Regions from separate parts of the Streptomyces kordofanensis genome, predicted to be linked through region 1. Evidence: predicted binding sites of a transcription regulator. Region 1 holds the regulator's gene; the other holds the start of a gene.

Region 1 (7,663 bases):
GGTCAGGTGGTGCACCTCGGGGTAGGCGGCCGGGGCGTACGGGCCGTGCTCCCGCACGAACCGGTTGACCAGGCTCCGGGCGGGGCGGCCGGAGAAGGCGCGGGTCAACTCCGTGTGGGTGAACAGCGGATCCGTCACGGCCTGTTTGTGCAGGGGGTCGGCGCCGGACTCGGGGCACACCAGGAAGGCGGTGCCGAGCTGCGCGGCCTCGGCCCCCGCCGCCAGGACGGCGGCGATCTGCCCGCCGCGCATCAGGCCGCCCGCGGCGAGCACCGGCAGCCGTACGGCCTCGCGAACCTGGGCGATCAGCGTCAGCAGCCCGGTTCCGAAGCGCTCGGTCTCCGGGTCGTCCCGGTGCGTGCCCCGGTGTCCGCCGGCCTCGACGCCCTGCACGCACACGGCGTCGGCGCCGGCGCTCTCGGCGGCCCGCGCCTCGTCGGGGCAGGTGACCGTCACGACGGTGCGGGTGCCCGCGCCCGCGAGGGCCGCCACCGTGTCGGGCGCGGGGCAGCCGAAGGTGAAGGACACGACCGGCACCGGGTCGTCGAGGAGGACCGCCAGCTTCGCGTCGTAGCCGTCCTCCCGGCCGGCCTCCGGGTCGCCGAGCGGCGTCTCGTACCAGGCGGACTCGCCGGCGAGCTGCTGGCGGTACAGCTCGACGGCGGCGGGGTCCGCCTGGCCGGGCTGCGGCATGAAGAGGTTCACGCCGAAGGGGCGGGCGGTGAGGCCCCGGACCCGCTGGATCTCCTGGTACATGCCGTCGGCCGTCTTGTACCCGGCCGCCAGGAAGCCGAGACCGCCCGCCTCGGACACGGCGGCCGCGAGCTGCGGGCAGGAAGCGCCGCCGGCCATGGGGGCCTGCACGATCGGGTAGCGGCAGAGATCGGTCAGCGCGGAGGACATGCACGCATGGTGTCACGCCCCCGCGCCGTACCCCGGGCACGGGTCGGGACCGGCCTCGCGGGCGGCGCTCCGCGGTCCCGGCGGCACGCCGCCGGGGTCCCGCTAGCGTCCGTTGAACGCGTCCTTCAGCCGGGAGAACAGTCCCTGCTGGCCCGGGGCGAACTGGCCGGTCGGCCGCTCCTCGCCGCGCAGCTTCGCCAGGTCGCGCAGCAGGCGCTCCTGCTCCGCGTCCAGCTTCGTGGGCGTCTGGACCTCGACGTGGACGACCAGGTCGCCGCGGCCGCCGCCGCGCAGGTGCGTCACGCCGCGGCCGTGCAGCGGGATCGACTGGCCCGACTGCGTACCCGGCCGGATGTCGACCTCCTCCAGGCCGTCGAGCGTCTCCAGCGGCACCTTCGTGCCGAGCGCGCCCGCCGTCATCGGGATCGTCACCGTGCAGTGCAGGTCGTCGCCGCGCCGCTGGAACACCGGGTGCGGCAGTTCGTGGATCTCCACGTACAGGTCGCCCGCCGGACCGCCGCCCGGACCGACCTCGCCCTCGCCGGCGAGCTGGATGCGGGTGCCGTTGTCGACGCCGGCCGGGATCTTGACCGTGAGCGTCCGGCGGGAGCGCACCCGGCCGTCGCCCGCGCACTCGGGGCACGGCGTCGGGACGACCGTGCCGAAGCCCTGGCACTGCGGGCACGGCCGGGAGGTCATGACCTGGCCCAGGAAGGACCGCGTCACCTGCGACACCTCGCCGCGGCCGCGGCACATGTCGCAGGTCTGCGCCGAGGTGCCCGGCGCGGCGCCCTCGCCGGAGCAGGTGGTGCACACGACGGCCGTGTCGACCTGGATGTCCTTCGTCGTGCCGAAGGCCGCCTCGTCGAGCTCGACCTCCAGCCGGATCATCGCGTCCTGGCCGCGGCGGGTGCGCGACCGCGGGCCGCGCTGGGACGCCGTGCCGAAGAAGGCGTCCATGATGTCGGAGAAGTTGCCGAAGCCGCCCGCGCCGAAGCCCGCGCCCGCGCCGGCCCCGCCGGACGACGACAGGGGGTCGCCGCCGAGGTCGTAGACCTGCTTCTTCTGCGGGTCCGACAGCACCTCGTAGGCGGCGTTGATCTCCTTGAACCGCTCCTGCGTCTTGGGATCGGGGTTGACATCCGGGTGCAGCTCGCGGGCGAGCCTGCGGAATGCCTTCTTGATCTCGTCCTGGGACGCGTCGCGGCGCACGCCGAGCACGGCGTAGTAGTCCGTGGCCACTTACGACTCCGCCAGGATCTGTCCGACGTAACGTGCCACTGCGCGTACCGCTCCCATCGTTCCGGGGTAGTCCATGCGGGTCGGTCCGACCACGCCGAGTTTGGCGACCGCCTCGTCGCCCGAACCGTAGCCGACCGCGACGACGGACGTGGAGTTCAGCCCTTCGTGGGCGTTCTCGTGGCCGATGCGCACGGTCATGGCCGGATCCGTCGCCTCGCCGAGCAGCTTGAGGAGCACGACCTGCTCCTCCAGCGCCTCCAGCACGGGCCGGATGGTGAGCGGGAAGTCGTGTCCGAAGCGCGTGAGGTTGGCGGTCCCGCCGATCACCAGACGCTCCTCGGTCTCCTCCACCAGCGTCTCCAGCAGGGTGGAGAGCACCGTGGAGACGGTCCCGCGCTCCTCCGGCTCGAAGGACTCCGGAAGGTCCTGCACCAGCTGCGGCACGTCGGTGAAGCGCCGGCCGGCCACCTGGCTGTTCAACCGGGCGCGCAGGTCGGCGACGGACGTCTCGCCGAACGGGGCGGGGCAGTCGACCATGCGCTGCTCCACCCGTCCGGTGTCCGTGATCAGGACGAGCATCAGCCGGGCCGGGGCCAGTGACAGCAGCTCGACGTGGCGCACGGTCGACCGGGTCAGCGACGGGTACTGCACGACCGCGACCTGGCGGGTCAGCTGGGCGAGCAGGCGCACCGTGCGCCCCACCACGTCGTCCAGGTCCACCGCGCCCTCCAGGAAGTTCTGGATGGCCCGGCGCTCCGGCGGCGACAGCGGCTTGACCCCGGCGAGCTTGTCGACGAAAAGGCGGTAGCCCTTGTCCGTGGGGATGCGTCCGGCGCTGGTGTGGGGCTGGGCGATGAACCCCTCCTCCTCCAGCGCCGCCATGTCGTTGCGCACGGTGGCCGGAGACACGCCCAGGTTGTGGCGCTCGGTGAGCGCCTTGGAACCGACGGGCTCCTCCGTGCCGACGTAGTCCTGGACGATGGCGCGCAGCACCTCGAGTCTGCGTTCACTGAGCACGGCGCACCTCCAGCTCGCTCCGGTCGGCTGACGTCTGCTGGCACTCGCCATGCCCGAGTGCCAACCATCCCCGCGGCCAGTGTACGGCGCCGGGGTCGATGCCTGGCAAGGGCGACGTGGTGGGCGCGGTAGGGGCGGCGCCGGCCGCCGTACCGCGCGCCCGCCGCCGGCATTGCCGCTAGCGTCGCGGTATGGACGTCGCTTGGGAAGAGTTCGGGTGGGAGCGGCTGGCGGCCGGCGTGGGCCGCAGGCGGCTCCCCGGATGGGACGCCACGGTCGGGCTGGTCGTCGGGGACGGTGCCGCACTGTTGTTCGACGCGGGTTCCACGCTGCGGGAGGGTGCCGCCGTCCGGGCCCAGGTCCAGGGGCTGCTGGGAGGGCGGCGCGTGACCCACATCGCACTGAGCCACCCGCACTTCGACCACGTGCTGGGTGCCGCCGCCTTCGCGGGCGCGCAGGTGTTCGGCGCCGTGGGCCTCGACGAGGTGCTGGTGCGGGAGCGGGACGCGCTGCGGGCGGAGGCCGTGCGGGAGGGCGTCGCCGCGGACGAGGCGGGCGAGGCCGCGGACGTCCTGGTCCACCCGCACCACCTGGTGTGCGGGGAGTGGACGCTCGACCTGGGCGGCCGGCAGGTGCTGCTGGTGAACACCGGCCCCGGGCACACCGGCCACGACCTGGCGCTGCTGGTGCCGGGCACGGTGAACGGGGCGTCGGACGGGGTGGTGTTCTGCGGGGACCTGGTGGAGGAGTCGGGTGAGCCCCAGGCGGGCCCGGACGCGGTCCCGTCGCGCTGGCCGGCCGCGCTGGACCGGCTGCTGGAGCTGGGCGGGGAGGGCGCGGCGTACGTGCCGGGCCACGGCGCGGTGGTGGACGCCTCGTTCGTACGCGCCCAACGCGATGAGCTGGCCCGCCGGTTCGCGGTGTCGTAGCGTCTGGTGGATGCGCGCCTACGACCCCGACCTGACCCCCCGGTGGAAGAAGCAGTCCCCCGTGCCCGAGGTGCCCGCCGAGCCGGACCTGGTGGTCGAGGAGGCCGGCACCGGGTTCTGCGGGGCGGTGGTGGGGTGCGAGGCGGGCGCGGTGACGCTGGAGGACCGGTTCGGCAGGCGGCGGGTCTTCCCGCTCGTACCGCGCGGCTTCCTGCTGGAGGGCCGCCCGGTGACGCTGGTCCGCCCGGCCGCCCCCGCGCCGGCGCGGCCGTCCCGCACGGCGTCCGGGTCGGTCGCCGTGCCGGGCGCGCGGGCGCGGGTGGCGCGGGCGGGGCGGATCTACGTGGAGGGCCGCCACGACGCGGAGCTGGTGGAGAAGGTGTGGGGCGACGACCTGAGGATCGAGGGCGTCGTCGTGGAGTACCTGGAGGGCGTCGACGACCTGCCGGCGGTCGTCCGCGACTTCCGGCCCGGCCCGGACGCCCGGCTCGGGGTGCTGGTGGACCATCTGGTGCCGGGGTCGAAGGAGTCGCGGATCGCCGCCTCGGTCACCGACCCGCACGTCCTGGTGGTGGGGCACCCCTACGTCGACGTGTGGCAGGCCGTGAAGCCGTCGTCGCTGGGCATCCCGGCCTGGCCGGACGTGCCGCACGGCCGGGACTGGAAGACGGGCGTGTGCCGGGCCCTGGGCTGGCCCGGGAACACCGGCGCCGCCTGGCGCCGGATCCTGGACCGGGTCCGGTCGTACAGGGACCTGGAGCCGGCGCTGCTGGGCCGGGTCGAGGAGCTGATCGACTTCGTGACGGCGCCGTAGCGCCCGGCGTCCTCAGTCCACCAGGTCCCGCACCACCGCGTCGGCGAGGAGCCGGCCGCGCAGGGTGAGCACGGCGCGCCCGGCGCCGTACGGGACCGGGTCGAGGAGCCCGTCGCGCACGGCGCGCCCGGCGGCGGCCCGCCCCGCCGCGCGCAGCAGCGACAGGGGGACGCCCTCGCGGAGCCGCAGCTCCAGCAGGACGCGCTCCACGCGGCGGTCCTCCCCCGTCAGGACCTCCCGGCCGGCGCCCGGCGAGCGCCCCTCCGCGAGGGCGGCGGCGTAGGCGCCGGGGTGCTTCACGTTCCACCAGCGGACGCCGCCGACGTGGCTGTGGGCGCCGGGTCCGGCACCCCACCAGTCGGCCCCGCGCCAGTACAGCTCGTTGTGGAGGCAGCGGCCCGCCTCGGAGGCGGCCCAGTTCGACACCTCGTACCAGTGGAATCCGGCCCCGGCCAGGACGGAGTCCGCGATGAGGTAGCGGTCGGCGTGCACGTCGTCGTCGGTCGTCGGCACCTCGCCGCGCCGGATGCGGCGGGCGAGCCCGGTGCCCTCCTCGACGATCAGGGCGTACGCGGAGACGTGGTCGGGGCCGGCGCCGACGGCGGCGTCCAGGGAGGCCCGCCAGTCGTCGTCGCTCTCACCGGGGGTGCCGTAGATCAGGTCGAGGTTGACGTGGTCGAAGCCGGCGGCGCGGGCCTCGGCGACGCACGCCTCGGGACGGCCGGGCGTGTGGGTGCGGTCGAGGACCTCCAGCACGTGCCGCCGGGCGCTCTGCATGCCGAAGGAGATCCGGTTGAAGCCGCCCTCGCGGAGCGCGGCCAGGTACGCCGGGTCGACCGACTCCGGGTTGGCCTCCGTGGTGACCTCCGCGTCGTCCGCGAGGCCGAACTCGTCCCGGACGGCGTCGAGCATGCGGACGAGGTCCTCCGCGGCGAGCAGCGTGGGGGTGCCGCCGCCGACGAAGACCGTCCGCACGGGGCGGGGGTCGTCGCCGAGGACCTCGCGGGCGAGCCGGACCTCGCCCGCGAGGGTCGCCGCGTAGTTGTCGCGGGAGGCGAGGACCCCGCCGGAGCCGCGCAGCTCGGTGGCGGTGTAGGTGTTGAAGTCGCAGTAGCCGCAGCGGGTCGCGCAGTACGGCACGTGCAGGTAGAACCCGAGCGGCCGCTCCTCGCGCCCGTCGAGGGCGGACGGGGGCAGCGACCCGTCCTCGGGCACGGGCTCGCCGTCGGGCAGTACGGAAGGCATGGGGTCCATTGTCCGTCACCGCCGCGGTGCGCGGCGCGGCGGTGACGGGCGGACGGCCGGCGCGGGCGGGGCCGCCGGCGGTCAGGCCTCGCGGGCGCCCTCGTACATCTCCTCGATGAGGTCCCCGTACCCGCGCTCCACCGCGGGCCGCTTCAGCTTCAGGCTGGGCGTCAGCTCGCCGTGCTCCACGTCGAGGTCGCGCGGCAGCAGCCGGAACTTCTTGACCGTCTGCCAGCGCTGGAGGCCCTCGTTGAGCCGGTCCACGTACCCCTGGACCATCTCCCGGACCTGCGGCGTCGCGACCAGCTCGGCGTACGGCCGGTCGCCGAGGCCGCGCTCCTCCGCCCAGCCCCGCAGCGCCGCCTCGTCGAGCGCGACCAGCGCGCTGCAGTGGTTCCGGTCGGCGCCGACCACGACGATGTTGGAGACGAAGGGGCACAGCGCCTTGAAGCGGCCCTCGATCTCCGTCGGCGCGATGTACTTGCCGCCGGAGGTCTTGAACAGGTCCTTCTTCCGGTCGGTGATCTTCAGGTAGCCGTCGGCGGACAGCTCGCCGATGTCCCCGGTGTGGAACCAGCCGTCCGGCTCCAGCACCTCGGCCGTCTTGTCGGGCAGCTTGTGGTACCCCTCCATGATGCCGGGGCCGCGCAGCAGGATCTCGCCGTCGTCGGCGATGCGCACCTCGCAGCCGGGCAGCGGCTTGCCGACCGTGCCGGTGCGGTACGCCTCGCCCGGGTTCACGAAGGAGGCGGCGGACGACTCCGTCAGGCCGTACCCCTCCAGGATGTGGATGCCGGCGCCGGAGAAGAAGTAGCCGATCTCCGGGGCGAGCGCGACGGAGCCGGACACGGCCGCGCGCAGCCGCCCGCCGAACGCGGCGCGGAGCTTGGAGTACACGAGCACGTCCGCGATCGCGTGCTGCACCCTGAGGCCCAGGGGTGCCCTCGCCTGCCCGGTGCGGCGGAAGGCGTCCTGGGCGGCCCTGGCGTGGTCGCGGGCGACGCGGGCCGCCCACTGGAAGATCCGGTACTTGACGGGGCCGCCGGCCCGGGCCTTGGCGGCGACGCCGTTGTAGACCTTCTCGAAGATGCGCGGGACGGCCGCCATGTACGTCGGCCGGACGACCGGCAGGTTCTCGACGATCTTGTCGATGCGGCCGTCGACGGCGGTGACGTGGCCCACCTCGATCTGCCCGGAGGTCAGCACCTTGCCGAAGACGTGGGCGAGCGGCAGCCACAGGTACTGCACGTCGTCGTCGCGCAGCAGGCCGGTCGCGGCGATGGCCTTCGCCATGTACGACCAGTTGTCGTGCGGGAGGCGCACGCCCTTGGGGCGGCCCGTGGTGCCGGAGGTGTAGATGAGGGTGGCGAGCTGGTCGGCGGCGATCGCCTCGATCCGCTCCCGGACCGCCTCGGGGTGTTCCCCCAGGTACGCCCTGCCGCGCTCCTCCAGATCCGCGAGGGACAGCACCCAGCCCTCCGGGTCGCCGTCGGCGGGCACCGCCGCCGCGGCG
Region 2 (7,663 bases), 790 kb from region 1:
CGACCAGCTCGTCGACGAGCGGCACCGCCTCCGACATCAGGTCCCGGCGGATCACGGCGACGATCTCGCCGACCGTCGCCTCCTCGTTCAGCGCGGGCAGGACGACGCTCACCGTCGTGCCGCCGGTCAGCTTCGCGGCGAGCAGCCGGTCGATCGGCCGGTCGGCCACGGACCAGGACCGCCGGGCCAGCCAGCGCTCCACCTCTTCCAGCACGCGCGCCACTCCTCAGGTCGTTCCGGGGACGTAGGGGATCCGTCTCGTGGTGCGGACGCCCGTCTCCGACGCCCGCCCCTTCGGCTACAGTCTTGAGCAACGCGCGAGACCGCCGCATGCCGGGGGTCCCCCCGCGCCGACAACCGCATACCGCTCATCCAGAGGGGCAGAGGGACACGGCCCGATGAAGCCCCGGCAACCCTCCAGTCGGTTCTCGCACGTCCACGCGGGGTCCCCGGCTAGGGAAGGTGCCAAATCCGTCTCACGGCGACGTCCGCCGGTGAGGAAGATGAGGAGAAAGGGCCTCGCCACTCATGGCTGTGCAGACCGCCGCCCCCACCACCACCCCCGCCGTCGACCTCGGCCCCGCCGCGGGCCTCTCCTGCCGCGAGTGCGGCGAGCGCTTCCCGCTCGGCCCCGTCTTCGCCTGCGAGCACTGCTTCGGACCCCTGGAAGTCGCGTACGACCTGCCGGACTGCGGCCCCGAGGAGCTGCGCCGGCGGATCGAGGCCGGCCCCGCCAGCATCTGGCGCTACGCCCCGCTGCTCCCCGTCCCCGCCGACGTGGCGGACAGGCCGAACCTCCACCCCGGCTGGACCCGGCTCGTCAAGGCCGACAACCTCGCGCGCGAGCTGGGCGTGACCGGCGGGCTGTACGTCAAGGACGACTCGGGCAACCCCACCCACTCCTTCAAGGACCGGGTCGTCGCCCAGGCCCTGGAGGCGGCCCGCGCCTTCGGCTTCACCACCCTGTCGTGCTCCTCCACCGGCAACCTGGCGGGCGCGGTCGGCGCCGCCGCCGCCCGCGCGGGCCTCCGTTCCTGCGTGTTCATCCCGCACGACCTGGAGCAGGGCAAGGTCGTCATGGCCGCGGTGTACGGCGGCGACCTGGTCGGCATCGAGGGCACGTACGACGACGTCAACCGCTTCTGCTCGGAGCTCATCGGCGACCCCCTCGGCGAGGGCTGGGGCTTCGTCAACGTCAACCTGCGGCCGTACTACGCGGAGGGCTCCAAGACCCTCGCCTACGAGATCTGCGAGCAGCTCGGCTGGCGCCTGCCCGACCAGCTGGTCGTCCCGATCGCGTCCGGCTCCCAGCTGACGAAGATCGACAAGGGGCTGCGGGAGCTGATCGCGCTGGGCCTCGTCGAGGACAGGCCGTACCGGATCTTCGGCGCGCAGGCGCAGGGGTGCTCCCCGGTGTCGGCGGCCTTCAAGGCGGGCCACGACGTGGTACGGCCCCAGAGGCCGGACACGATCGCCAAGTCGCTCGCCATCGGCAACCCGGCCGACGGCCCGTACGTCCTGGACATCGCCCGCCGCACCGGCGGCGCGGTCGAGGACGTGGACGACGAGGGGATCGTCGACGCGATCAGGCTGCTCGCCCGCACGGAGGGCGTCTTCGCCGAGACGGCGGGCGGGGTGACCGTCGGCGTCACGCGCAAGCTGATCGAGAACGGGCTGCTGGACCCGTCCCTCACCACCGTCGTCCTCAACACCGGCGACGGCCTGAAGACCCTGGACGCGGTCGCCCCGACGGCCGGGCCCACCACCACGATCCGCCCGAGCCTGGACGCGTTCCGCGACGCCGGCCTCGCCCACTGAACCCCGGGAGAACACGAACATGAGCGTGAACGTCCGCATCCCCACCATCCTGCGCACCTACACCGGAGGTCGGGCCGAGGTCCCGGCCGAGGGCGCGACCCTCGCGGAGGTCATCGAGTCCCTGGAGAGGAACCATCCCGGCATCGCCGCCCGGGTCCTCGACGACCAGGGCAGACTGCGCCGCTTCGTGAACGTGTACGTCGACGACGACGACGTCCGCTTCGAGAAGGGCCTTGAGACGGCCACCCCGGAGGGCGCGGGCGTCTCGATCATCCCGGCGGTCGCCGGCGGCTGCTGACCCGCCGGCGTCGGGCCGCCCCGCACGGCCCGTACGCCTTCGCGTGCCCCGTGCGCCTTCGTGCGTCCGGGGCGCGCACCGGACGGAACCGTCCCGAGCCCCGGGTCCCGCGAGGACGCCCCGGCCCTCCCGCGGGGGCCGGGGCGTTGCCCTGCCCGCCGTGCCCCCCCGCCCGCTCGTGCCGCCCCCGGACGCGGCGGGGCGGGCCCGGCGAAAGGGACGGTCCGTGCGCCCGGGTCGGGCGGCCGGGAAACGGAGGCGGTAATTCTGGGGATTGAGCGCGGTAGAGTTGGGGAAGTCGGGGCTGCAGCCCATACCGGGAACATATGAGAATGCGCCGGGGCCCGAAAAGAAGCGGCCAAAGTGCCGCCGCTCAATGCGCACTTCGCGGCTTTTGTCCGGCCCGACTTGCCCGGGATCCATACGGTTCCGGCCGCTGTTTCCCTTCGTCGGTATCCGGCTTTTCCGTCCGATCGACCTGTTGCTGAAGGCAGTCCGGCCGATACATTCGCCGCGGTCGACGCGTTCCGGCGCACGCCCACCCCTGTCAGTGAGGTTTTCTCAGCGGTGTTCACTTCCAGATTTCGTTGAGGACGAGGGCGGCTCGGGCGATGTCGCCGATCCGGTTGGGGCTGAGCGTGACGTGCTGCAGGGTGCGCCATCGCTGCTTGAGTTCGGCGGCGGTGCGCTCACCCAGCGCCCTCACGTGCCGTACCAGGGCGTTGAACATGCGGGTGTCGGCGTGGAGTGCCTGTTCCGACTTGCCCTTCGGGCGACGGACGGGGACGCGGATGCCGATACCCGCGCCGGTGTAACCCTTGTCCGCCAGGGTCGGCAGGCCGCTGGCCGCTGCTTTGTACAAGGCGGGCAGGGCGTGGGTGCGGGCGGCGGTGATGTCAGGGGTCGAGCCGGGTTCGACGTCGGAGACCCACAGCGGGGTGCCGTCCGGAGCGGACAGGAACTGGACGTTCCCACCGAATGCCTTGTGCTTCTGGCTGAACCACAGGTCGTTGCCGTTCTCACGGACGCCGGCCACGCGGTCGCAGGGGATGAGCGTCCCGTCGAGGATCACGTGTGTCATGCCGGCGCGTCGGCAGCGGGAGAGGACCTCGTGCAGGTCCGGGGCCTTCTCGGCGAGGACGTCGATGCCTTCGTGCAGGTAGCGGTAGCCGGTGGCCTGGGAGATTGCGGCGTCACGGGCCAGACAGTGCACACACCCCCGCTCGCGAAACCAGCGCAGCACCAGCACGGCCTGGCGGAACGGGCCCAGCGCCCGCGAGCCCTTCGGCGTGCCGATGCGCCGCCGGTGCGCGGCCAGCAAGCGGGACAGATACTCCACGACAGGGCGCGGGACGTCGAGCGTGGCAACATAGGTGACCAACGTAAAGCCTCTGGTTCAGCGGACATGATCTTGGCAGACCTGTTCCTACCAGGGGCTTTACGTCTGTCCAGAGCCGGGGCCGCCTGGCCCGATCCACCCGGACATGCATCGATCAGCCCGCTTCGCGGAGATCATTCCGCTGAGAAAACCTCAGTGGGCGAGGTCTGACCCGGGTCCGCGAAGTGCGGTCCTGTGCAAGGGCCAGTAATAGGGGAGTTAGGCATGGCTCAGGGCACCGTCAAGTGGTTCAACGCGGAGAAGGGGTACGGCTTCATCGCGGTCGACGGTGGTGCGGATGTTTTCGTGCACTACAGCGCGATCCAGATGGACGGCTACCGCACCCTTGAGGAGGGCCAGCGGGTCGAGTTCGAGATCTCGCAGGGTCAGAAGGGTCCGCAGGCGGACATGGTCAAGATCGCCGTCTAGCCACGACGCGTTCCGGCCAACGGTACTGGGCGGAGGGCCCGCACCCCACCGGGGTGCGGGCCCTCCGTGCCTGTGCCGCCCGGCCGGAAAGCCCCCGGACGGGGCCCGCCGCCGCCCCGGAGCGCTTGCACTCTCCTAGGGCGAGTGCTAATGATTGCGTTAGCACTCTCCCAGTGAGAGTGACAACGAAAGGACCTCGTCGGTGAGGCCCGCAGGACGCGTGGGGCAGGGAACCACGCGGCACGCGGGTCGTCCGTCGCGGGCGCCAGCGCGGTCCGGAGCAATCCTTCCCCAAGCTCTCAACTGCGTTCGAGCAGGGGAGACCCCATCAGTCCGGGAGGACCACTTCACATGGCCAAGATCATCGCGTTCGACGAGGAGGCACGGCGCGGTCTCGAGCGCGGGATGAACCAGCTCGCCGACGCCGTCAAGGTCACCCTTGGCCCCAAGGGTCGCAACGTCGTCCTCGAGAAGAAGTGGGGCGCCCCCACGATCACCAACGACGGCGTCTCCATCGCCAAGGAGATCGAGCTCGAGGACCCGTACGAGAAGATCGGCGCCGAGCTGGTCAAGGAAGTCGCCAAGAAGACGGACGACGTCGCCGGTGACGGTACGACCACCGCGACCGTGCTCGCCCAGGCGCTGGTCCGCGAGGGCCTGCGCAACGTCGCCGCCGGCGCCAACCCGATGGCCCTGAAGCGCGGCATCGAGAAGGCCGTCGAGGCCGTCTCCGGCGCGCTGCTGGAGCAGGCGAAGGACGTGGAGACCAAGGAGCAGATCGCCTCCACCGCCTCCATCTCCGCCGCCGACGTCCAGATCGGCGAGCTGATCGCCGAGGCCATGGACAAGGTCGGCAAGGAAGGCGTCATCACCGTCGAGGAGTCCAACACCTTCGGCCTGGAGCTCGAGCTCACCGAGGGCATGCGCTTCGACAAGGGCTACATCTCGGCGTACTTCGCGACCGACATGGAGCGCATGGAGGCCGTCCTCGAGGACCCGTACATCCTCATCGTCAACTCCAAGGTCTCCGCGGTGAAGGACCTCCTCCCGCTGCTGGAGAAGGTCATGCAGTCCGGCAAGCCGCTGCTGATCATCGCCGAGGACGTCGAGGGCGAGGCGCTGTCCACGCTGGTCGTCAACAAGATCCGCGGCACCTTCAAGTCCGTCGCCGTCAAGGCCCCGGGCTTCGGCGACCGCCGCAAGGCCATGCTCGGCGACATCGCCATCCTCACGGGCGGCCAGGTCATCTCCGAGGAGGTCGGCCTCAAGCTGGAGAACGCCGGTCTGGACCTCCTGGGCCGCGCCCGCAAGGTCGTCATCACCAAGGACGAGACGACGATCGTCGACGGTGCCGGTGACAGCGAGCAGGTCCAGGGCCGCGTCAACCAGATCCGCGCCGAGATCGAGAACTCCGACTCGGACTACGACCGCGAGAAGCTCCAGGAGCGCCTGGCGAAGCTGGCCGGCGGCGTGGCCGTCATCAAGGCCGGTGCCGCCACCGAGGTCGAGCTGAAGGAGCGCAAGCACCGCATCGAGGACGCGGTGCGCAACGCCAAGGCCGCCGTCGAGGAGGGCATCGTCGCCGGTGGTGGCGTGGCCCTGCTCCAGGCGTCCAGCGTCTTCGAGAAGCTGGAGCTGGACGGCGACGAGGCCACCGGTGCCGCCGCCGTCAAGGCCGCCCTGGAGGCCCCGCTCAAGCAGATCGCCGTCAACGCCGGCCTCGAGGGCGGCGTCGTGGTGGAGAAGGTCCGCAACCTCACCCCGGGCCACGGCCTGAACGCCGCGACCGGCGAGTACGTCGACCTGGTCGCCGAGGGCATCATCGACCCGGCCAAGGTGACGCGCTCCGCGCTGCAGAACGCCGCGTCGATCGCCGCGCTGTTCCTCACCACCGAGGCCGTCATCGCCGACAAGCCGGAGAAGGCGGCCGCGCCGGCCGGCGGCGGCATGCCGGGCGGTGACATGGACTTCTGATCTCCGGATCGGACCAGTCCAGCGGTACGGACCGAGGGCGGCACCCCCAGCGGGGTGCCGCCCTCGGGCGTGTCCGGCCCCGCCGGGCGCCCGGTCCCTCCGTCCGGGGCGCGGGCGCCCGGCACCGGGCGCCCGCAGGAGGGGGCCGGGCCGGGACCCGCCGGCGGGCGCGGCGCAACCCCGGTTAGTCAGATGGGGTTGTCAGGGCCGCGACTCCACTCGGACCGCCGACTCTTTGACCACGCTGTGTATGGGATACCAATACCCTGCGTGTGGAGGTGCTTGTCATGAAGGAGCGGCTGCGGGCGGCGGAGGAGGCGGTGGCCAGGTTGCGCGGCGAACTGCTCAAGGCCGGTGTGGTCCTGCCGTCGCTGCGGGTGGACCTGGTGACGACGACGAGCGAGGTACCGTACCCGCTGGTGGAGCTGGGGCGGTGCAATCTGGACACGGCGGCCCGGCTGGCGGCGGCACTGGAGGGGGCGAGGAAGTGAACCTCACGGACGGCGGCGGAACCGGCACGGCGGGGGACGGCCCCCGCACCGCGGGCGCGTACGTGGTCGACGTGCGCGACGGGCGGGTGGGCCAGGTCATGGGCCACGTCGGGGGGTACGTGCAGCTGCGGCCGCCCGGCGGCGGCCGGGAGTGGGACTGCCCTCCCGACGCGACGGCCCTCGCCACGCCGGACGTGGTCCTGCGCGCCCGGGTGCGGGAGCTGAACCGGGCGAGCCTGCGCTGACCCCGGGGCCGGTGCCCGCGGGGCGGCGCACGGGTCCGCCACCTCACCACGCGAAGGCTTCGGGGGACGGTCCGGGACCGGGGAAGATCTCGTCCAGGGACGCCAGCAGCTCCTCGCCCAGCTCCAGTTCCAGGGCGCGCAGCGCCGAGTCCAGCTGCTCCCGCGTGCGGGGGCCGACGATCGGGCCGGTGACGCCGGGGCGGGTCAGCAGCCAGGCGAGCGCCGTCTCACCGGGCTTCAGGCCGTGCTCGCCGAGCAGGCCCTCGTACGCCTGGATCCGCTCGCGCGTCCCGGTGTCCTCGAGCGCGTCGGCGGCGCGGCCGCTCGCCCGGCGCCCCGGCACGGCCTCCTTCCCGAGGACGCCGCCGAGCAGTCCTCCGTGCAACGGGGACCAGGGGATGACGCCCAGGCCGTAGTCCTGCGCGGCCGGGATGACCTCCATCTCGGCGCGGCGCTCGGCGAGGTTGTAGAGGCACTGCTCGCTGACCAGGCCCATGCGGCCGTGCCGGGCGGCGGTCTCGTTGGCCTGGGCGATCTTGTAGCCGGGGAAGTTGGACGACCCGGCGTAGAGGATCTTGCCCTGCCGGACCAGGACGTCGATCGCCTGCCAGATCTCCTCGAACGGTGTCGACCGGTCGACGTGGTGGAACTGGTAGACGTCGATGTAGTCCGTCCGCAGCCGCGTGAGGGAGGCGTCGACGGCCCGGCGGATGTTCACCGCGGAGAGCCTGTCGTGGTTGGGCCAGGCCTCACCGTCGCCCGCCATGTTCCCGTACACCTTGGTGGCGAGGACCGTCCTGTCCCGCCGCCCGCCGCCCCGGGCGAACCAGGCGCCGATGATCTCCTCGGTGCGGCCCTTGTCCTCACCCCACCCGTAGACGTTGGCCGTGTCCACGAAGTTCAGACCCGCGTCGAGGGCGGCGTCCATGATGCCGTGGCTGGTCGGTTCGTCCGTCTGCGGGCCGAAGTTCATCGTGCCGAGAACGAGTCGGCTGACCTTGAGCCCGGTGCGTCCGAGCTGTGTGTACCG

Evidence for each region. Region 1 encodes HrcA, which represses chaperone genes, less so after heat shock. Its sites were predicted from a motif close to TTNGCACTCNGNNNNNCNGAGTGCNAA; they were not measured.
Region 2: groL (chaperonin GroEL) is a predicted target of HrcA. The motif match lies at 4,048-4,074, and genes of this name have one in related genera.

Annotation. Positions count from the first base shown of each region.
Region 1 is NZ_CP094264.1:3,813,350-3,821,012, reverse strand. Features, by position in the region: gene LUW75_RS17345 (nitronate monooxygenase) at 1-903, opposite strand, end outside; gene dnaJ (molecular chaperone DnaJ) at 1,006-2,145, opposite strand; gene hrcA (heat-inducible transcriptional repressor HrcA) at 2,146-3,162, opposite strand; gene LUW75_RS17330 (MBL fold metallo-hydrolase) at 3,354-4,091, shown strand; gene LUW75_RS17325 (DUF3097 domain-containing protein) at 4,102-4,905, shown strand; gene hemW (radical SAM family heme chaperone HemW) at 4,918-6,150, opposite strand; gene LUW75_RS17315 (AMP-dependent synthetase/ligase) at 6,232-7,663, opposite strand, start outside.
Region 2 is NZ_CP094264.1:3,025,432-3,033,094, forward strand. Features, by position in the region: gene LUW75_RS13925 (glucosyl-3-phosphoglycerate synthase) at 1-214, opposite strand, end outside; SAM riboswitch class I at 366-510, shown strand; gene thrC (threonine synthase) at 529-1,818, shown strand; gene LUW75_RS13935 (MoaD/ThiS family protein) at 1,838-2,116, shown strand; gene LUW75_RS13940 (transposase family protein) at 2,688-3,497, opposite strand; gene LUW75_RS13945 (cold-shock protein) at 3,720-3,923, shown strand; gene groL (chaperonin GroEL) at 4,275-5,897, shown strand; gene LUW75_RS13955 (hypothetical protein) at 6,185-6,388, shown strand; gene LUW75_RS13960 (hypothetical protein) at 6,385-6,633, shown strand; gene LUW75_RS13965 (aldo/keto reductase) at 6,677-7,663, opposite strand, start outside.